2 regions of the Clostridium aromativorans genome follow, and region 2 is predicted to be linked to the other one. Evidence: riboswitches for the same ligand, from Rfam matches in the RefSeq annotation. Region 2 holds a riboswitch; the other holds the start of a gene.
What was found. A riboswitch is a leader RNA that binds a small molecule or an ion and turns the genes downstream of it on or off. The one in region 2 is predicted to bind thiamine pyrophosphate.
Positions count from the first base shown of each region.

Region 1: linked by a shared signal. The riboswitch ahead of tenA (thiaminase II) and the one ahead of thiW (energy coupling factor transporter S component ThiW) in region 2 are both predicted to bind thiamine pyrophosphate.

Region 1 is NZ_JAJJPB010000026.1:26,617-37,737, forward strand. Features, by position in the region: gene LN736_RS15455 (SPL family radical SAM protein) at 1-606, shown strand, start outside; gene LN736_RS15460 (glycerol dehydrogenase) at 741-1,832, shown strand; gene LN736_RS15465 (glycosyltransferase) at 1,949-3,088, opposite strand; gene LN736_RS15470 (glycosyltransferase family 4 protein) at 3,094-4,254, opposite strand; gene LN736_RS15475 (sugar phosphate nucleotidyltransferase) at 4,277-5,338, opposite strand; gene LN736_RS15480 (ABC transporter substrate-binding protein) at 5,805-6,803, shown strand; gene LN736_RS15485 (ABC transporter permease) at 6,766-7,521, shown strand; gene LN736_RS15490 (ABC transporter ATP-binding protein) at 7,518-8,126, shown strand; TPP riboswitch at 8,207-8,318, shown strand; gene tenA (thiaminase II) at 8,408-9,082, shown strand; gene LN736_RS15500 (ABC transporter ATP-binding protein) at 9,069-9,824, shown strand; gene LN736_RS15505 (ABC transporter permease) at 9,821-10,564, shown strand; gene LN736_RS15510 (ABC transporter substrate-binding protein) at 10,561-11,121, shown strand, end outside.
Region 2 is NZ_JAJJPB010000001.1:157,812-168,932, forward strand. Features, by position in the region: gene LN736_RS00735 (2-dehydro-3-deoxygalactonokinase) at 1-62, opposite strand, end outside; gene LN736_RS00740 (IclR family transcriptional regulator) at 223-969, opposite strand; gene LN736_RS00745 (cysteine hydrolase family protein) at 1,128-1,655, opposite strand; gene LN736_RS00750 (hypothetical protein) at 1,808-2,362, shown strand; gene LN736_RS00755 (NAD-dependent malic enzyme) at 2,538-4,217, shown strand; gene LN736_RS00760 (FAD binding domain-containing protein) at 4,319-5,137, opposite strand; gene LN736_RS00765 ((2Fe-2S)-binding protein) at 5,131-5,598, opposite strand; gene LN736_RS00770 (xanthine dehydrogenase family protein molybdopterin-binding subunit) at 5,598-7,712, opposite strand; gene LN736_RS00775 (NTP transferase domain-containing protein) at 7,928-8,863, opposite strand; gene thiW (energy coupling factor transporter S component ThiW) at 8,957-9,439, opposite strand; TPP riboswitch at 9,575-9,674, opposite strand; gene hflX (GTPase HflX) at 9,803-11,059, opposite strand.

The DNA of each region.
Region 1 (11,121 bases), on a different contig from region 2:
AAACATCCTGCATATATATGTATATCCTATGATACGGATATGATGGCTCTTGAAGGCATAACAGGATTTTTGAAAAAATGGATGAAATTTGTTGGGGAAAATGATAATTTAAAAATAGAAGTTAGAACTAAAAGCTCTAATTTTAAAAGTATAGAAAATATTAAGCCCATGGATAATGTGATACTTGCATGGACAATTTCGCCTAATGAAATTGTTCGGAACTATGAGGCAGGTACTCCAGACTTAGATTCAAGGTTGAAATCCGCTAAGAATGCGCTGGATAATGGGTGGAGAGTTAGAATATGTTTTGACCCCATATTGTATGTTGAAAATTGGGATAAATATTATAAAAAGTGTATAGAAGAGACCTTTAGGGTTATTCCGGCAAATAAAATACAGGATGTGAGTATAGGGGTTTTCAGGGTTTCAAAAAATTATTTTAAAAATATGGTAAGGTTGAATCCCAGATCTCTTTTGCTGGCCTATCCTTTTGAGATACAGGATGGTGTGTGTACTTATTCAGAGATGCATCATAGGAAAATGACGAATTTTGTATACAGCATAGTTTCGAATTATGTCGATAGGAATAAAATATTTGTGCAATAGCAGGCAGTCTTGAGATCTTGTATTCATCCATTGAAATGAAAAAGTCAAAAATTTCTGTATTTTATAAAAATATATTTTGGTATATAATATATATAGATTGTTAAAAATAACCGTAATCAAAGGGGTGATTAAAAATGTCAAGAATTATCATTTCCACAGGGAAATATATACAGGGAAATGGAGAACTCAATAGAATAGCTAGCTATGTTAAGGAACTTGGAGATAACTTTTTTATAATAGCCAGTGAAAATGGAATCAAGAGAACGAAAGAGAAAATAGAGGAGAGCTTTAAAGGAAAAAACTGTTCGCTGTATTTTGAAGCTTTTAATGGAGAGTGTTCTAAGAATGAGATAGACAGACTACAGGGAAAATTAAAACAGAATAACAGCAATGTTGTAGTTGGAATAGGCGGGGGTAAGATATTTGACACTGCAAAGGCAGTGGCTTATTATTCAGGCACTCCAGTTGTAATAGTTCCAACTATAGCAGCTACTGATGCACCTTGCAGTGCGCTTTCTGTGATATATACAGATGAAGGTGTATTTAGTGAATACCTAGTACTTCCCAAAAATCCAGATATGGTACTCGTAGATTCATCAATAGTGGCAAAAGCCCCAGTGAGGCTTCTTGTTTCAGGAATGGGGGATGCTATGGCAACTTATTTTGAAGCCAGAGCCTGCGTTAGATCAGGAGCGGTTACTATGGCAGGGGGTAAAGCTACAAAGGCTGCTTTTGCACTTTCGAGGTTGTGTTATGATACATTATTGGAAGATGGACTTAAAGCTAAATTATCTGTTATAAATAAAGTACCTACAAAGGCACTGGAAAACATAATTGAGGCAAACACTTATTTGAGTGGAGTTGGATTTGAAAGCAGCGGCTTGGCAGCTGCCCATGCTATTCACAATGGATTTACAGCAATCAAAGAGTGTCATAGTCTATACCATGGAGAAAAAGTTGCCTTTGGTACTTTAGTCCAACTGGTTTTAGAAAATAGCCCTATGGAAGAAATAGAAGAGGTAATGGATTTCTGTGTTGAAGTCGGGCTTCCAATTACTTTGGCGGATCTGGGAATCAATGAAATAAATGAGGAGGATATAATGAAAGTGGCGGAGATTTCCTGCGATAAGAATGATACTATGGGAAATATGCCATTTGAAGTTACAAAAGAAGATGTCTATTCGGCAATACTTACTGCTGATGAGCTCGGAAAGGTGTATAAGTAGATAATGACAGCCATTGTATAACAAATAACCGCCAGCTTCTGATCATACTTTAAATCAAAAGCTGGCGGTTATTTGTTTGTAGATTATGTTGTCAATTAACTACAAATAAATGCTTATTACTGCAAAATGTCCAGAGTGAGTTCAGTTATTATTTTTGCAAGCACGCTTTCAGCACCTTCATTTAAATTTACATGGTTCTTCATTATTCCATCATAGCTTCCATGAGTGAATTCATCTACCAGAGTTTTGCCGCTTGAGTTTTTTCCAAGAAACCATTCATAGCAGGCATAGGCTTTATCCAGATATTTTTGATCTTTGAATATGTTATAGGCTTCTGTATACATGATACATGTTCCACATGCCTCTAGCGGCTGTTCGTCAAATTCGGAGGGAGTTGCATCTCCCTTTTTAAACCAGGTATTGCTGCCAATAGGTTTGAAATAATCTTTTGCAAAACAGAGTTTTTCTAAAAAATTTAAAGACTCAATTGCTGTATCCAAATAGCTCTTGTTATTTAAAGTGCTTCCGCTTTTTAATAAACTCAAGGGAAGTATGGCGTTTCCGTAAGTTAAGCTATTCTCGAACCAATGCCAGGAATTTTCAGAATGAGTTTGAAAATTATCCATAAGGTATTGACATATTTCTACTATCTCGTTTTTTAAAATATCAATTAGATCGTCCGTGCTTCTTATTGGGGTATTGTTGACCTCTACAATTTCAATGCCATTCAAATACTTATCTAGAAGCTCGTTACTTATTGAAGAGTGTTTTTTCTCCAGAAGAGCTTTGTAAATAAGATTTAGTCCCAGCAGGGAATAAACTTTTCCTCTCATGTGAGTTAATGAAGATATATTGGGAATCGCCCTATATATCATAGTTAAAATTGCAGATTTTATGGATTCTGGTACACCTTTTGATTTAAAGGTATATCCCAGTGCCCACAAACATCTTCCAAAGCAGTCTTCAGATCCTTCTTCTTCCATGAAGTTTCTATTATAATCCATGAAATTTTTAAAAGTTCCTTTTTTGTTTTGAGCATATAATAAAAAGGAAGTATATGTGAAGATTAATTTTAAATATTTTTTACTTTTGAATTTTTCATAGAGCATTACAGCCGCAATTAAAGCTCTCGAGTTGTCATCTGTAGTATAACCGGAATTTGGATCTGGCGCTGAAAATACACTGTGCTGAATAATTCCAGTATCATCAGTCATTATAAAAATAGGTATTGAATGTTCCTCCTCAAAAATACGCATGTAATTTACACCACCTGTTTTGTAATTTTACTAGCTTTAATTGTATTTAAAAATAAATTTTCATATTGTTTTGCAACATAGGGCCATTTCATTTTTTTACCTAAGTTAGACATATTTTTTTCCATGTTTCTCATGACTGTTGGATTGTCTAGTAAATATGTTATAGCCTGGGCTAGGGAAGTTGAATTCTTGAATTTTGCAAGTATTCCCCTATTGTCATTTAACATTTCCTCTGCATATCTATAGGGAGTGGATACTATTACTTTTCCATATCCAGCAGCATAGGCCAGTGTACCACTTACGGCCTGCTCACTTGCCAAATATGGTGTCATATATATGTCTGATAAAGTTAAATACTGTACTATTTCTCTCTTGGTAAGATATTTGTTAACAAATTTTACGTTGTTCTCTATATGAAATTTTGAAACTAAATTCTGCAGCTTGTTTCTATAAGCTTCTCCCTCAACTTTTTTTACACAAGGATGAGTCTGACCAAGTATTAGATAAAGCACTTCAGGATGGGTTTTAACCACTTGATTTATAGCTTCTATGCCGTATTCTATACCTTTTCCGGAGCTTAAGAGCCCAAAAGTACTTATGATATTTCTGCCATCATACCCCAAACTCCTCTTTAAAACATCTTTATTTTCTACAGTAATATCCGGTACTCCATGGGGTATTACTATGATTTTATTTTCCGGTATATCATATACTTGATTTAAAATTTTTATGGAATTTTCTCCCATGGTAATAATTTTTTTGCTTTTACCGCCCAGTATTTTAAGTATTTCCCTCTGCTTTTCATTTGGATTTGACAGTATGGTGTGAAAAGTTGTTATGAAAGGAATTTTTAAGCCCCTAATAAAATCCAGTAAATACTCCCCGCAGTCTCCACCGTATATTCCATACTCGTGTTCTATTACAACTAGATTCGTATCGGAATTATTTATCAAATTTGCAAGATGTATATAGGTTTTTCTATCAAATTGATTTACAGTAAACCATATGTCATTCCCATATTTATAATTTTCGTCATTGACAGCAGCTATTTTATAATTGTTAGAGGGAAATGCATCTCCCAGATTTTTAATTAAATCAGCAGTAAAAGTAGCTATTCCACATGCCCTGGGTGGATAAGTACTTAAAAAAATTATGTTTTTATCCAATGGTATCACCTCTTTAGTTTTCTTATATAGCAAGCAGATTATTATCATAATCCTTTGAAACATAGGCTGTATTGAGAAGGTTACAATATTTGTCTATAATGCAATCTGAGCCTATTACAGAATTTGTTATATTTACATTCTCGTTTATTTTTATTCTATCCCAAAGTATACTTCTACTTATGGTGCTCATTTGGTCTATTAGACAATTGTTTCCTATAACGGTGTAAGGGCCTATTTGGGCATTGGAGTCTATAATAGAATTATTGCCAATAAACACCGGTCCTATTATTTTTGCATTTGGATGTATTTTTACATTTTTACTTTTAAAGATTATGTTCTTTATATCTGAAATATTATTGTTTTTTATAAATTTTTCACAGCTGCTGTGAAGTATATCTATATGTGCCTGTATATATTTCTTCAAAGTTCCAATGTCAATCCAATAGTCGTTGTATTTATAAGCAGCCATTTTGTAATGTTTTTTAAGTAATAGAGGATAAACGTCCTTTTCTACAGAAACCACTTTGTTTTTTGGAATTTCTTTAAAGACATCTGGTTCAAATACATAGACTCCAGCATTTATCCATTTTGAATCTGTTTCCCCTTCTTTAGGTTTTTCTTTAAAAGCATTTATATAATTATTTTTATCAAATTCTATTACTCCATATTGAGAAGGATCTTTAACCTTTGTCATAGCTATGGAAACTGAGGCTTTCTTTTTTTTATGATATCGTACAAGCTCTCTGTAGGATATGTTATTTACTATATCAGAATTTAAAACTATAAAAGTATCGTCAAAAAATTTTTCGGAATTTTTTATGGCACCGCCTGTGCCCAGGGGAATATCCTCAGATACATAATCTATTTTTATTCCTAATTTTGAACCATTATCCAAATAATTTTTAATGTAATTTGATTTGTAGCACGTACTCAGGACTACTTCAGTTACTCCAGCTTCCTTTAACTTTGTTATCACCCTTTCTATAAGCGGTTTTCCCATAATTGGAACCATGGGTTTTGGCAACTTGTTTGTTAGAGGTCTTAGTCTGGTACCTTTACCCCCAGCTAAAAGTAATGCTTTCATGTTGATTCCTCCCTTATGTTAATTAAATTTCTTATATTGAATAAACACTCTTATTTTATAAAGAATGTTATCTATCAAGTAAATTTAAATTATCACATATAATTGTATATATTAATGGAAAGCATATAATATTCATGAATAGTATCTTCAGGTAGCATTTATAACTATTGCTGAGTCTTCTGTATATAGTAGAAAGACCAGTTTAAGATATGAATTTACAGCTATGAAATTAAGAGTTTTTCAAATCATCACGATATTATCACTATTTACTGCCATGAATTGCTAATAAACATATTGTAATATAATAATATTATTATGTCAACAACAAATTTTTCCTTTACTGGTTATTTAATTCTCTATTTTTAATTTTAGCACTTCACTGTAATTGGAATTTAAAAATAATGTTATAATAAAGTAAAGAATAGTAACTATGTTTACAAAATTATATTGTTTAAGGGGGATTTTTATGAAAAAGAAAATAAGTGTATTTATTATGGCATTAGTACTTATAGTATCAACTTTATTTGCAGCAGGTTGTTCCAATGGATCCGACAGTACTTCATCTGAGCCTAAAAAACAGGCAATTAAAATTGCGGCTTTGAAGGGCCCTACCGGGATGGGAATGGCAAAACTTATGGAAGATAAGCAGGATTACAGCATAACCTTATATGATTCACCGGATCAGATAACATCAAAACTTATAAATGGAGAGATAGACGGGGCAGCAGTCCCTTCTAACTTGGCTTCTATTTTATATAATAAAACTAAAGGTGCAGTGAGACTAGTTGGAATAAATACTTTAGGTGTCTTATATATTGTTGAAAATGGCAGTACAGTAAAGAGCATAGAGGATTTAAGAGGGAAAACCATTTATTCAAGTGATAAAGGTGCTACTCCTGAATTCATATTGAACTACATATTGAGAAAAAACGGTCTGGAACCAGGGAAGGACGTAATTGTTGACTATAAGATGAATCACAGCGATCTGGCGGCAGCAGTGGCATCTAAAAAAGTAAATTTGGCAGTACTTCCGGAGCCTTTTGTAACTACTACAAAGATGAAAGACAGTAGTTTGCAAGTCCCCATAAATCTTACTAAGGAATGGGATAAGGCCTCCAATGGACAGAGTAAGCTGGCTATGGGTACTGTTGTCTTTAGAAAATCTTTTATAGATAAAAGGGGAAAAGATCTAGATAATTTTTTAAATAAATATAAGGAATCTGTGAATTTTGTAAATTCCAATAAGCAAGAGGCAGGAAAGCTTATTGAAAAATATGGCATAATACCAAAAACTAAAGTGGCTGAAATGGCTATCCCAGGCAGCAATATAGTATTTATAAATGCCAAAGATGGAAAACAAATTCTTCAGAAGTTTTATGAAGTTTTATATGACAGTGATCCAAAATCTGTTGGAGGAAAGGTACCAGATGAAAATTTCTATTACATTGGAGACAAGGACAATTAGAAGATCATGCATACTATTGTTTTGGCTGTTTATATGGGAGCTCTGCTCTCTTTTTATAAATAATCCCCTTATTTTGCCATCACCTTTTGAAGTTATAAAAACACTTTTTATTCTGGCGAAGGGAATTTATTTCTGGAAAAGTGTTTTTAATAGCATAATAAGGGTGATTTCAGGAATCCTAATATCCATAATTGTAGGCATTGTGCTGGGAGTAGCCGCAGGTTTGAATAAATTTATAGAGGAAATTCTGGATCCCATTATAATTACCATGAAAGCGACTCCCGTTATGTCTATAATTATTATAGCTTTAATTTGGTTTACTTCATCCTATGTAGTTATTTTTACAGCTATTTTAATATGTTTTCCAATAGTATATACGAATGTAATTCAGGGAATAAAGTCGGTGGACAAAAATTTAATTCAAATGGCGAGTGTGTATAGGGTTAAGAAAAAATACTTATTAAAAGATATATATCTTCCAAGTATAAAAAATTATGTTGTATCAGGTATACTCATGTGTCTTGGAATTGGATGGAAAGTTTCGGTGGCATCAGAGGTATTGAGTACACCTAATTACTCCATAGGATTGAATCTTTTGAATTCGAAGAACACACTTGAGACCCCTGAACTGTTTGCCTGGACTATTGTAGTTGTAATACTGAGTTTTGCTTTCGAAAAGATATTTAAGTATTATTTATCAAAGAGGACGTTTATATGAAAGATGATGGTAAATATGAAGTTATAATTAAAAATTTGAACAAATCCTATGGGAAACTTCCTGTGTTTATAAACTTAAATCTTAGCTTTTTAAAGGACAAAATTACAGTTATATTTGGACCCTCGGGCTGTGGGAAAACCACTCTTTTAAATATTATAAGTGGAATTGAAAAAGATTATGATGGACAGGTATATTTGAAAAGCGATAGATTGTCTTATGTTTTTCAGGAAGATAGGCTTATCTCCCATTTGACAGTATATGAAAATGTGGCTTTTGTACTAAAATCTGTAATGAATAGAGATGAAATAGAATCGACTGTAAATAAATTTTTAAATATGGTGGAACTGTCAGATTGCAGAGATAAATTTCCCGGGGAATTAAGTGGAGGTATGAAGAGAAGAGTTGCACTTGCCAGAGCTTTTGCCTATAGAAGTGATCTGCTCCTGATGGATGAACCTTTTAAGGGCCTGGATAATAGGTTAAAGGGTGACATAATAGAGAAGTTTTTATTGCTTTACAGGGAAAATAAAAGAACAGTTATAATGGTGACTCATGATAAAGAAGAAGCCAGAGAACTAGGTAATGTAATTTATTCGCTAGAGTAAATACGACGGAAATATTGATTAATTTCAATTATTGTAGTAATATAATTGGTGTCTGTGCAATATATAAAATTAAATAGTTTTATATATCCCAGGGGTGCTGGTGTTACCGGCTGAGAGTGAGGATTGAATCCTTAGACCCTAGTTGTACCTGATCTGGTCAATGCCAGCGTAGGAAGAGGTTGCAATATAATTTAGTCGATAAAGGTACAAACATTTTTTTAAAAGTTTGTACCTTTTTTATGAGAATAATTGTGCATTGTGAATTGAAAAGGCGGGATTGTATGAGAACATCTATAAAATTATATGATAGTGTAAAGGTTATATGGGATTCTTATTACGAGCATCCTTTTATAAGGGGAATAGCAGATGGAAGTTTGAATGTGGAGAAATTCAAATTTTACATGATTCAGGATTATATATATCTTCTGGATTATGTAAAAGTATATGCACTTGGAATAGTTAAAGCCCAAGATGAGAGTATCATGCGGGGTTTCTCGAAGATGGTGGACAATATATTGAATGGAGAGATGAATATACATAGAAATTATATGAAAAGATTGGGCATAAGAAAAGAGAATATAGAGAATACCGAAGCTGCCATTGAAAATATTTCCTATACAAATTACATGCTGTCAGTGTCGCAGATGGGAGATCTGATGGATTTAACAGCTTCCCTTCTAGCCTGTATGTGGAGTTATCTTTTGATTGGTAAAAGACTGAGTAAAATAGAGGGAGCCGTGGAAGATAAATTTTATGGACAGTGGATAAGGGGGTACTCTTCAGAAGATTACGAAAGGGAAACGAGGTGGCTGATTGAACTGTTTGATCAGTTGACTGCAGATATATCGGAAAAGAAATTTGAGAGATTGAAAGAAATTTTTATAAATACCAGTAAATATGAAAGTATGTTTTGGGATATGGCTATGACAGGAGGATGTAATTGTGCTGGAATTTAAAAATATAAGCTTTAAATATGATGAAGACCCGGATTTTATAATAAAAAGTTTGAGTTTCAGAGTAGATAAAGGGGAGTTCATAAGTATAGTGGGTCCCAGCGGATGCGGAAAAAGCACTGTGTTCAGGCTTATCTGCAAATTGGAGAGACCTTTTGAAGGAGATATATTTTTAGAGGGCAGAAATATAAACGTTTTGGGAAAGGGCTACATAGGATATATGCCTCAGAATGATCTTTTAATACCCTGGAGAACCATACTTCAAAATTCTTCACTGCCCCTTGAGATCAAAGGTGGAGATATGAAAAGGGTCAGGAACGAGGCAGAAGAAATGCTGCAAAGTTTCGGCCTGGAAAAATATAAAGATAAATATCCCAGGGATTTGTCCGGAGGTATGCGCCAGAGGGTAGCCTTTACAAGAACTCTTCTTACAGGCTCAGAACTGCTCCTTTTGGATGAGCCCTTTAGTGCACTGGATGCAATAACAAGACTCTCTATGCAGGAATGGCTTTTGGATAAGTGGTCCAAATTAAACAAGACTGTATTGTTTATAACTCATGATGTGGAGGAAGCACTTTTTTTGTCTACAAGAATATTTGTAACAGATGGAAGTCCTATAAGAAAATTTAAGGAAATAAAGGTTGATTTAAACTATCCCAGAACAAGAGATATGCTTGACAATCCTGATATTTTGAGGATAAAGGCACAGCTTATAGAAGAACTTAAAAGGGGGATAAGGTTGTGAAAAAATACAGATCCTCCATAATAATATGCCTGTTGTTTTTTGCAGTCTGGGAAGCAATTGCCAGATATATAGATGCTATGTACATCCTCCCATCTCCTACAGCAATTGTGAAAAAAATATGGGAGCTGAAGGACATCTTATTTTTGGTACATTTGCCGGCTACCCTTGCTGTGACTTTTGAAGGGCTTGGAATATCCATAGTATTTGGGGTTCTTCTTGCTGCGGCTATGAATATAAGTGAAAGAGTACAGAGAGCTCTTTATCCTATTGTAATTGTAACGCAGACAGTGCCCATAACTGCACTTGCTCCTATATTTGTGCTGTGGTTTGGATATGGCATATGGAGCAAAGTGCTGGTAACCATACTCATAACTTTTTTCCCAATAACCATAAATGTATATGACGGACTTCGTTCCACTAGGAGGGATATGGAGGAACTTCTGTTTACCTATGGTGCCAGCAAAGGAGATATATTTATAAAATTGAAGTTTCCAGCATCACTTCCTTACTTCTTTTCCGCCCTTAAGATAGCAGTACCATTGAGTGTGGTAGGTGCAGCCATAAGTGAGTGGCTGGGAGCCCAGGCAGGACTTGGATATTTTAGTAAGAGAATGATGACACAGCTGGACGGTGCTGGGGTTTTTGCACCTATTGTAATATTGTCTGTAGTCGCATTGATTATGGTTAAAATTATAAGCATACTCGAAAATAAAATAGTAAAGGGGAGGAATGAAATTTGAGGAAAATAAAGATCTTAGCTTTTATAATGTCAGTCTTAATGTTGGTGGGTTTAGCAGGGTGCGGCAGTAAATCATCACAAAATGGCAATGGACAGCTTGAAAACGTGGATTTGGTGCTTGACTGGTATCCAAACGCCATACACAGTTTTATATATGCAGCTATTGAGAAAGGGTATTTTAAAGAGGAAGGACTTAAAGTGAATATAAAATTTCCGTCGGATCCTACAGATCCACTCACTCTTCCAGCAGCAGGAAAGGCGACACTTGGGATTTACTATCAGCCGGATCTTGTAATTGCAAGAGCTAACCAGGGAGTACCTGTAAAATCTGTTGGAGCGGTAGTACATACACCTTTGAATGTTATAATAGCACTGAAGTCAAATAATATAAATTCACCTAAGGATCTTCAGGGAAAAACCGTGGGCTATTCAGGGAATCCGCTGAATACCGAGTACGTAAAGACCATGGTTAAAAAAGATGGTGGAAATCCGGATACTGTTAAGATGGTGGATGTAGGATTTGATCTTCTGTCATCCATGGTAACTAAAAAAGTAGAT
Region 2 (11,121 bases):
TCCTTCCAATCTTCCTTAACCATTGACAACATACCAAATGTTTCTATCTCTTCACCTCTCATATTATTAATAGAAGAAATATTATACCTATTAGCTACAAAATCTTCTCCGTTTTCCTTTTTGTCAACGTTTATCTACTTTTTGACTTTCAAAAGATTGTAAAAAAAAAGCACCCTTTAGGTGCAATGCAAAATTTTCCCAGCTTCTATAAAATATGTATTCCTACTTTCCTCCAAGTTTTCTAGAAATTTCATTTGCTGCATCAAACATATCTTCTATAATAGCCTCCTTGTTGGAAATTATTCTAGTCTTTGATCCAGATATGCTAATAGCAGCTTCTATATTTTTGTCCACAGTAGAAATTGTTGTGCCAATACAATATAGCCCATATTCACTCTCCTCATCATCAATAGCATAGCCCTGGCGTTTAAATTGTTCTAACTGTCTAATAAGTACATTTTTATCCGTAATTGTATGTTTAGTAACTGGTTTTAATTCAATATTTGAAAATATTTTTTCTTGTTCCTCTCTTGTCATAGCTGATAAAAATGCTTTTCCCAATCCAGTATTATATAAAGGTCTATGATATCCAGGTTGTGCAGTTGTATTAGCAGATCGATTTGAATCAATCTTCAATATATAAACAACTTCATATTGAGCACGAATAGCTAAAAAAGCTGTTTCTTGAACTTTTTGTGTTAATTTCTGTAGTATTGGTTTCGCCACAGCACCTATATCAAAAGATTCCATAGCTACTGATCCCAGCTGGATTAATCTTACTCCAAGAACATATTTCTTAGCTTCATCTCGTGCTACATATCCTGAACTATACAATGTTCTAATCAAATTAGAAGTACTGCTTTGTGGAATATGTAATTTTTTGCTTATATCTGCTATAGTCAATCCACTTTTATTTTTTGACAATAACTCAAAAATTTTTAAAACTCTATATGCTGATTTAACTTCCATTTCTTTCTCCTAAATTATTTTACGTATCTTCATCATAATATTATCTGACGTAAAACAACCTTATTTTAGCTAAAAATAATAAAACATTACTATATTTGCTATTTTATTATACATTATTAAACTTAATATTATCAAATTAACTAAAAGATTCTAATTTCTCATCTATTTATAACCTTTATCTGCATTCCCTCCATAACATCAAAAGCTTTTTCATTTAAGCTGTCATCATTACTGGCAGTACAGGATGCATCAACTATGATTTCAGCCTCTGGCAGCGCCGCTTTAGCTAAAACAGCATTGGATATAACACAGATATTGGACACAACACCAACTAACTCTACACTGTCATATCCGTTACCACTAAGATATTTCGCAAGCTCCATTGAGCCAAAAGTAGGTTTTTCAAAACACCTGGTATTTTCATCATATAAAGTGGCAACTTTTCCGTATAAATTCCATCCTTCTGTATCCACGATACAGTGTGGAACAGGCAGATTCTTTCCCTCCTGAGTATTTAGATAATTATCTCCATGGGTATCAAAAGTGAACGCCACTTCGTAACCGCTTCCCCTATATTGCTTAATCTTTTTTTCAATTCTACTTTCCAGTGCAACTGCTTTTTCAAACCCCAGACTTCCATCTACAAAATCTTTTTGATAATCCACAACTACCAGTATTTTTTTCACTGAAGATCGCTCCCTTATACACTCATATAATTTTTCTTTTATAAATAATTATATAACATCCAGTAAAAAAATCCTAATTCTAAAATTTCTTCAATATACTTTTAAGTTCAGACATCAAAATCACATTGTAAATAAAATTTAGGGGGAAATAAATGAATAAAATAAAATTTATCTATGATTTAATAGGTGTAATCAAACAAAAGGAAAATATTAAAGGCAGTTTCAACATGACAGGCGTAAAGGGAAATACTAAGCTATTTGAGATGAACAACAATAACGGATTCCATATTCATTATCACGATGATCTTTATTTTCATAACAGTACTAAATTAAATCATGAAAATAGAGTAAATAAATTTAAATTTCTATTTGATGTGTTAAATAACATTAAAATTGAAAAAAACCAAGAAAGTGGCTATACTGTTTCTCTAATTTCGAATAAAATTTCTGAAGATGTGAAAAAACTATTATTTAATATCATAAACAATCAAGCTAAGGAGAAAAATGATAATTTCTACAAAAATTTTAGTTTTGAAAAGAGCTCTGATGAATTTCATGATTTTATGAAACAGCTTCATAAATCAAACAATTTTAAACTCCATATAAAACTGTCTGTAACTGACAAATACGAAGTTAAAAAATCTGTTATGGAAATAGAAAACCCTCAGTCCAGGATGAAGCTAAATGTAAATATTGATTTAACTTGATTTAAAATTTAATTTCTCATATTTTTAAACCAAAAAACTGAAAAAATTGATCCTGTTTAGTATAATATTATATAAGGTAAATTTCAAAATAGAGGATGTAGATCAAGTAGACACTCTTGCTAGAGTGGACTTTACGGTGAATTCCCTATGCAAATTCAATTTTACTTTACACTGAATATTAAAATACAAATCAACTAATAAGGAGTGTTTACAGATGAATTATTTAAAAGGCCAGGATTTATTGAGAAACCCATTTTCAAATAAAGGAACTGCTTTTACAAAAAATGAAAGAAAAAAATATGATTTGACAGGTTTCCTTCCGGATGCCGTAAGAACTATAGAAGAGCAGGAAAAATTAGCCTACGACAGATCAAAAAACTTTGGGAGCGATCTTGAAAAACATCTTTATCTCATGAACATATATGACACCAATAGAACTCTGTTCTATTATCTAGTTGGAAAACATATCGCTGAATTTCTACCTATAATTTACACCCCAACTATAGGAGATGCTGTCATAAATTATTCCAAAAATTACGATACTCCAAAGGACGCTGTTTTTTTGTCGATAGATCATCCCGAAGATATAAAAAAATCCATTCAGGCATTCCTCAAAGATCTGGATGAAATAAAGCTTATAGTTATAACTGATGGTGAAGGCGTACTTGGCATAGGAGACTGGGGAGTACAGGGCGTTGATATTTCTATCGGCAAATTGGCAGTCTATACTGTAGCTGCAGGGGTAAATCCCAGGAATGTCCTTCCTGTAGTAATAGATATGGGAACCAATAATGAAAAACTTTTAAATGATCCCTTTTATCTGGGAAATAAGCACAGAAGGGTTACAGGTAAAAAATATTACGATTTCATAGATCAATTTGTAAAGATAAGTCTCGAATTATTTCCTGAAGCACTTCTTCACTGGGAGGATTTTGGCCGCGGAAATGCCAGAACTATTTTGGAAAAGTATAGAAAAAAAATCTGTACCTTTAATGATGACATTCAGGGTACTGGTGTGATGATGAATTCTGCCATAAACGCTGTAGCCAGGGCCACAAATATACCTGTTAAAGATCATAAAGTGGTGATCTTTGGTGCAGGAACTGCTGGAATAGGTGTAACTGATCAAATATTCCAGGAAAAGATACGAAATGGCCTATCTGAAGAAGAAGCTAAAAAACAATTTTACCTTGTAGATCGTCAGGGACTTCTTACTGACGATATGGATACTCTTACGGAGGGACAAAAAAAATATACGAGATCGAAAAATGAATTTAAAAATCCTTTAAAAAATCTGGCTGAAATAATAAGAGAAGTCAAACCCTCCGTACTCATCGGCACCTCTGGTGTACATGGTGCCTTTACAGAAGAAGTAATAAAAGCTATGTCTGAAATAAATGAAAGACCTGCCATTATGCCCATTTCAAACCCTACAAGACTCTGTGAAGCAGCGGCACAGGATATAATAAAATGGAGTGACGGCAGGGCACTCGTAGTTACAGGAAGTCCGTCAGATCCTGTAACCTACAAAGGAGTAACTTATATCATAGGTCAGGCTAATAATGCACTTCTCTATCCTGGATTGGGACTTGGCATAATAGTTGCAAAATCAAGAATAGTGACAGATGACATGTTGTCTGCCGCAGCGCACGGTATTGCATCCCTGCAGGATCTCTCAAAACCAGGGGCTCCTATTCTTCCTCCAGTTGATAAACTTAGAGAAGCCTCCAAGCTTGTAGCCATTGCTGTAGTAAAGGAAGCTGTAAAAGAGGGCTTAAATAGAAAACCTATATCTGATGCTAAAAAAGCAGTAGAAGATGAAATCTGGGAACCCTATTATACAAGTAATTCTTAAATTGAGATAATGTGCTAACTTTCAAATAAAACAATGTGCCTGAATTTGATCTATACAAATCCAGGCACATTTCCACTTTAGTTTAAGTCATCTAATATAAATCAGATTCCCTCGCTCTCAAGGAAATCACGAAGCAAATTCATGCAGACAGCTTTTCTGTATTCCGCAGAAACCCTGCCCCTTATAGGGACAATTGCCCTATCGTATGCTGCAAGATAATCTTCCTTAACAGACTTTGCCTCCTCAATGGTCTTTCCCACGAACATTGAATCAATATCATCCTTTCTTAATATAATATCACTGACTGCACCAAATGCAGTAATAAATCTTTTAATTATGCTCTTGTCAATATTGATCACACCGGCAAAGGAAACCCTTGAAATAGCAAGAGCATTTCTTGCCCCTACTTTTTTATAATAGTAATTGTTAAAACCTGTTTTGTCCATAAGTATTTCAACTAACAATTCATCATCTTGCAGCGAAGTCTTATTTCGTCCAAGATAAAATTGAGTAATTGGAATAACACGTTCACCTTTACTGCTCACAAGTCTCAACTTAGAATCCGTAGCAAAAAATACCAATGCGCTGTCTGCTTTTGGGGAACCATTACATATATTACCTCCAGCAGTTCCCAGATTTCGAATTGCCGGTGCAGCGATCTGGGACACTGCTTCTTTTAAAATAGCTGGTGTCAATTTACTTTCAATAATTTCTGTAAAAGTACATGCCGCTCCAATACGGATATATTTTTCATCTTCTACAATCTTTTTCATTTCAGGTACTTTATTTAAAAATAGATATTCAGCATCTTTTCTTGGTTTAACCATTAAATCAGTACCTCCAGCATAAGGCGTGACAGACTCTTTTGCACGGATTTTCAGTGCCGCTTCCAAGGATGCCGCTTGATAACAATTTACCATAACCCTTTTCCCTCCTTTGCTGCTATAGAAATTGCATTAACTATAGCATTGTAGCCGGTACATCTACAGAGATTTCCAGAAATACCTTCACGGATTTCTTCTTCTGTAGGATTTGGATTTTTGGAAAGGATACACTCAGAAGCAAGTACCATTCCAGGAATGCAAAAACCACACTGCACCGCACTTACAGAAGCATAGGCCCTGCTTATTACTTCGAAACGCTTGGTTTCACGATAACCTTCAATAGTCATGACAGAACTGCCTTCAATACTTCCCATAGCCACCATACAGGAATTGACAAGTTTGCCATCGAGAATTACAGAGCAGGCTCCGCATTCACCCTCCTTACATCCGCATTTCACGCCTGTAAGACGGAATTCATTTCGAAGTATATCCAGCAAACGCTCATTTGCTTCCGCTGTAGATGCCACTTCTTTTCCATTGAGAATAAATTTTATCATTATTTAAGCACCCCCTGTAAAACCTTCATAGTATCTTCCTGGGTAAATGGTACCTTATTTAAATTTACACCAAGAGCATTTTCCATAGCTTCGATATAAGCAGGAGCTACACCGACAAGGGGAAGTTCGCCTGCGCCTTTTGCTCCATAAGGTCCATGAGTGTATGGATTGTTGATAATCTCCGTTACCAGATTAGGCACATCCACTGCAGTGGGAATAATATAATCAGTAAAACTGTTATTACGAATTCTTCCTTTTTCATTACAATTTATCTGTTCCATAGAAGCATATCCAATACCTTGAAGGAAGCCTCCCTGCATCTGTCCTTTTATAATATTCATATCAATGGGCACACCTACGTCATAAGTCCCCCATGCACCCAATACCTTTGTGGCTGCAGTTAGAGTATCTACTTCAACCTCAACCACATTAGCAGCCCAGGAATAAGTTGGATAAGCATCTCCCTTGAATTCTTTAAGGCTGAATGGAATTACAAAATCAGGTTCTATAAAGTGTTCTTCTACAACCTGTTCTTTTCCTGATTCCCACTGTTTTTTAAGTTTTCCCGCTGCACGTCTAAGCAGTTCTCCGACTACCATAAGGGAACGGCTGGCTACTGTAGGACCTGAATCAGGTACACGATCCGTATCTGGATTTTGTATTAAAACCCTGTCATAGGAAATTCCAAGTGTATCTGCAACAATTTTACTAAAAGTAGTTTTTATGCCTTGGCCTATATCAGAATTGCTGGCCAAAATCTCTACAGTATCATCTGAGTTTTTTCTTATTTTAACAACAGCTTTGATGAGATCGCGTTCTCCACTGCCCGTAAAACCGCAGCCATGATAGAACACAGACATACCAATTCCCTTACGATATCTTCCCCTCTGATTTTTATACTTCTTGCATTTATCACGATAATCAGTGAGTTCGTCAATTTGCTTAATCATTTCAGGTAAAGGTACATGGAAGTGATACTTACCGCTGGTGGACGTTGAATCTCCCTGTTTAACAATATACTTTTCTTTCAGTTCCAGAGAATCAACACCCATTTCCCTGGCAATATGATCCATCATCATTTCTACCGCAAAGAAAGTCTGGGGAGCACCAAAGCCTCGAAATGCACTGCAGGGTATAGTATTGGTCTTAACCGCACGTCCTACAACACGCAAATTTTCTATATCGTATACACCACTTGCACAAATTACACCACGCTGCAAAACTACAGGCGACAGAGTAGTATATGCACCGCTGTTAAACAATACATCAATATCCATGCCAGTAATTTTACCATTTTTTACAGCCACTTTATAAGTGCATATTGAAGGGTGCCGCTTTGAAGTAAATTCCATATCTTCACGCCTGTCAAATATAACTTTTACCGGTCTGTTAACTTTTTTCGCTGCTACCGCTACCTGGCAGGCAAGTATGGATGGAAATGCCTCCTTACCTCCAAATCCCCCACCAGTAACATCTTGAATAATCTGTACATCCTTTTCATCATATCCAAGTGCCTTTGTAACTGCACCATGTACATAATATGGGCACTGCATGGAACCACGTACAGTCATTCTTTCCCCATGAGGATAGGCAATCATACCTTGAGTCTCCAGATAGGCTTGTTCTTGATAGCCTGTTTGAAAAGTTTCCACAAAAACACGGTCTGCTTCCTTTAATGTCCTATCTATATCTCCTTTTGCATAATTATAATTAAAAAAAACAGTATTGGATTTGCGCATGTCTAGAACAGGTATCTGCTCTTCATATACTACAACAATTTCATTTAAAATCCTTTTAACTTCATCAAGTTCGGGACCAACAACCATCAAAATTGGATCACCGATATATTCCACAGTATTCTCAGCATATACAGGCGTATCATCAAGAACTATATGAACACGGTTTTCCCCTGTCACATCATTTTTATTCACAACATAATATCCCTCAGGTAATTTAGGTACAACAACATCAGCAATGCGTGCTTTTGCTTTAGTAGAGTGAAGAAGTTTGCCATAAAGCATTCCTTCCATTACACAATCATCTACATATAAAGCACGTCCACTTATTTTATCATCGTGATCCTTTTTCTTTATAGATCTGCTTATTTTTTCCATATAATTCCTCCTATATGTTTTATTCAATTCACAACTACAAAGATACTTATTCATTTTACCTTATGTGAATACGTTTAAATTCATATAGGGTAAAATAAAAAACCCTCTTAACATTTATAATAAGTAAACATATCTGTTACATTCATTATAAAATAGAGGGTATATTTCATCAAATTCTTTGTCAAAGGAACTTGCTTTACATAAAATTCTGGATTTTAAAATAGTCTGTCAAATTCATCTTTTGCATATTGACGCACGTTTTGTTCAAAAAGCTGATATTTTTCTAAGAACTTTGCTCCTTCTTTTGTTAAAAAAGTTTTCCCGCCTCTGCTGCCACCATGTCTTCTTTCAACCACTGCATAACCTAATTCTTGTTCCAGTTGATTTAACATATTCCACGCCTTACTGTAAGATAATGCCATATGTCTGCATGCACCTCTTACAGAGTGCATCTCTTTAATCAGCAGCAAAAGTAATTTTGTCCTCGAGTTAAAAAACATGGTTTCCTTTTCAATACTTATTCTAACAAAAGGATGAAGAATGTGTTGATTGTGCTTTTTTAGAAGTTGATCTAAGTGATCAATATCATCCATATCTTGAAGGATACCTTCATCTTCTATCTCCATCAGTTGTTTTTTCACTTTAATACTCCTAATGGCTCCTCTCATTCCCATATTTCCGTTATATTTTAAAATGTCTGGAATCAATTTTGAAGATATCAAAAGAGGGTGTCCAGATTTTCCATGATAGGATGGAGAAATAACCTCCGCACCACATTCCATCATCTTCTGAATGGTCTCCGGTGTAAACATTGGAATACTTACAGGGTTAAATATCACCTGATCACATTTATCTTGCAAAAATTCCAATCCAATTTTCGCAGAATCAAACATCTGTGAATTTTCATAATTCTTGTTTTCTAAAAATATAACTCCGTAATCAGCCAAATCATGCTCAACTTCCCTGGCTTCATATCCAGTTATCACTACAATCGGTGAAATTTCAACCTGCTGAAAGGTCAAAACAATTCTTTTTACTGCAGTAATAGATCCAATTTTCAATAATGAGCATTCATCATTACCTTCAGATATCTTTCCTGCCGCTACAATTATGCCACCTGTTATTTTTTCCTTTTTTTTCTTTATAATCATATCTTTTACCCCGTCAAAATAATGCAAATTTTCCATGCTTACTTTTTTAGCTAAAATTTTGTTGCTTTACACAGCGTGGCAGGGACCATTGATTTAGTCTTGTCTTAAATTATTTGCACTACCCTTTATTGCTTCTATGGACTTTAATATAAAATATGCTATCAAACTGCCTATTGTTGTATTTATTAAAAAAGGTACTACAAAAAAGAAAGCAGCTACGTCTTTACCAAGTATAAATTTTGCAATGGGAAATGAAAGAAGTGATCCTATAATACCTGTTCCTATAATTTCTCCTGCAACTGCAAAAAGTTTTTGATTTGTTCTTTTATAAAGTATAGCTGCAAAAAAAGCTCCTATCATACTTCCTGGAAAAGCCAAAAGTGTTCCAGTGCCAGTAAAATTTCTTATAAGTGAAATACAAAAAGCTGTCAATACTGCATAAACCGGCCCTAAAGTGACTGCCGCTATCACATTTATTATATGTTGAACTGGCGTACATTTAGAAGCTCCTATAGGAAAATATATGGCACTTCCACCTAGTACCCCAATGGCCGTAAGCATGGCTGCATATACAATTTTTTTGTTTTCAAAATAATTTCCCCCTTATACTATATAATATTTAAAATATAATTTAGCTCTTGAGGGTGAAATTTTCACCTTGAAAATTTACGTAAAAATGCCTACCACTAAGGTAAGCACTAAATATAAATCAATCATAAATATTTTGCTTCCCTACGATAGTATTAACTATATCAGGTTTAAAGGGTCAGGTTTTAACCTTCTCAACCGGGAGGTCCCCCTACAAAACTAAATTAATAATATTAAATTTAACAACAGCATACTACTTAAATAGGATTTTGTAAAGTAACTATCTTCTCATCCAAACACTGTCTAATTAATTTCACTTCATTAATAGTTAAATCCATCATAAATGCCAATCTAGATTAAATAATTTTTGTATTTTTCATAATCAGATTTTTTACACTCTACAGATAAAAGTATGCCGTTATTTTCATAACTAGTTGACTTTATTCCTGCATTGTCATTAAAATAAGCTACTATATTTCCCCTATCATAAGGAATTAGAAATTTGCAGCAAATATAGCTTTCAAAAATTTTTCTACGAATTGCCCCCACTAATTTATCCATTCCCAATTTTTTCTTGGCGGAAATATATACATAGTCCTCCTTACTTTCAGGAATTTTGCCTTCCACTAAATCTATTTTGTTATAGCAGTAAATAACGGGAATATCCTCCACACCCAGTTCTCTCAATGTATCAATGGTGACATACATCTGTTTCTCATAATTGGCATTTGAGTAATCCACCACATGAATAAGCATGTCGGCTTCAGAAACTTCTTCTAGTGTTGAGCGAAATGCCTTTATTAAGTAGTGGGGCAATTTACTGATAAATCCCACTGTATCCGTCAATAAAAAGGACTTATTATCTGGCAGATCAATTCTCCTGACAGAAGTTTGCAATGTTGCAAACAGCATATCCTTTTCAAAAACCTGTTTATCATCTGACGGATTAAACAAATCCATCATGGCATTCATAACCGTAGATTTACCTGCATTAGTATATCCCACTAAAGCAATCACAGGTATATCTCTTCTTTTACGCTTTTTTCGTTGATTTTGACGTTGTGACACAAGCACTTCCAGCTCTCTATTCAGGCCACTGATTCTGTTTTCAATTTTTCTACGGTCAAGTTCCAATTTTGTTTCGCCGGAACCTCTGTTTTTAAGAGACGATCCCCCTCCTTGACGATCCATGGATTCCCCAAATCCAATCAATCGCGGGAGCATATACTGAAGTTTTGCTATCTCCACTTGAAGCTGGGCTTCTCTAGTCCTTGCTCTTTTTGCAAAAATATCAAGAATCAAAGAAGTTCTATCTATTATACCGCAATTTAAGCTTTTTTCTAAATTACGAATTTGAGAAGGTGACAACTCGTCATCAAAAATTACCACATCTGCATTTTTCTCATCAACTAATTCACATACTTCCTTAATTTTACCACTGCCTAGATAATGAGATGAATTCACTTTATTTAATTTTTGCGTCACCTCTCCAACTACTTCTATATCACATGCCTCTGCGAGGCTGAATAATTCCTGCATAAGGCTTGCAAAATCCTTATCATTATTAAGATTTGCTCCTGCTATTATAGCTTTTTTCTCCCGTTCCATATATATTCCTCCATTTTTATTGAAATAAAAAACACAGGCCTGCTACCTGCGCATTGAGTAAA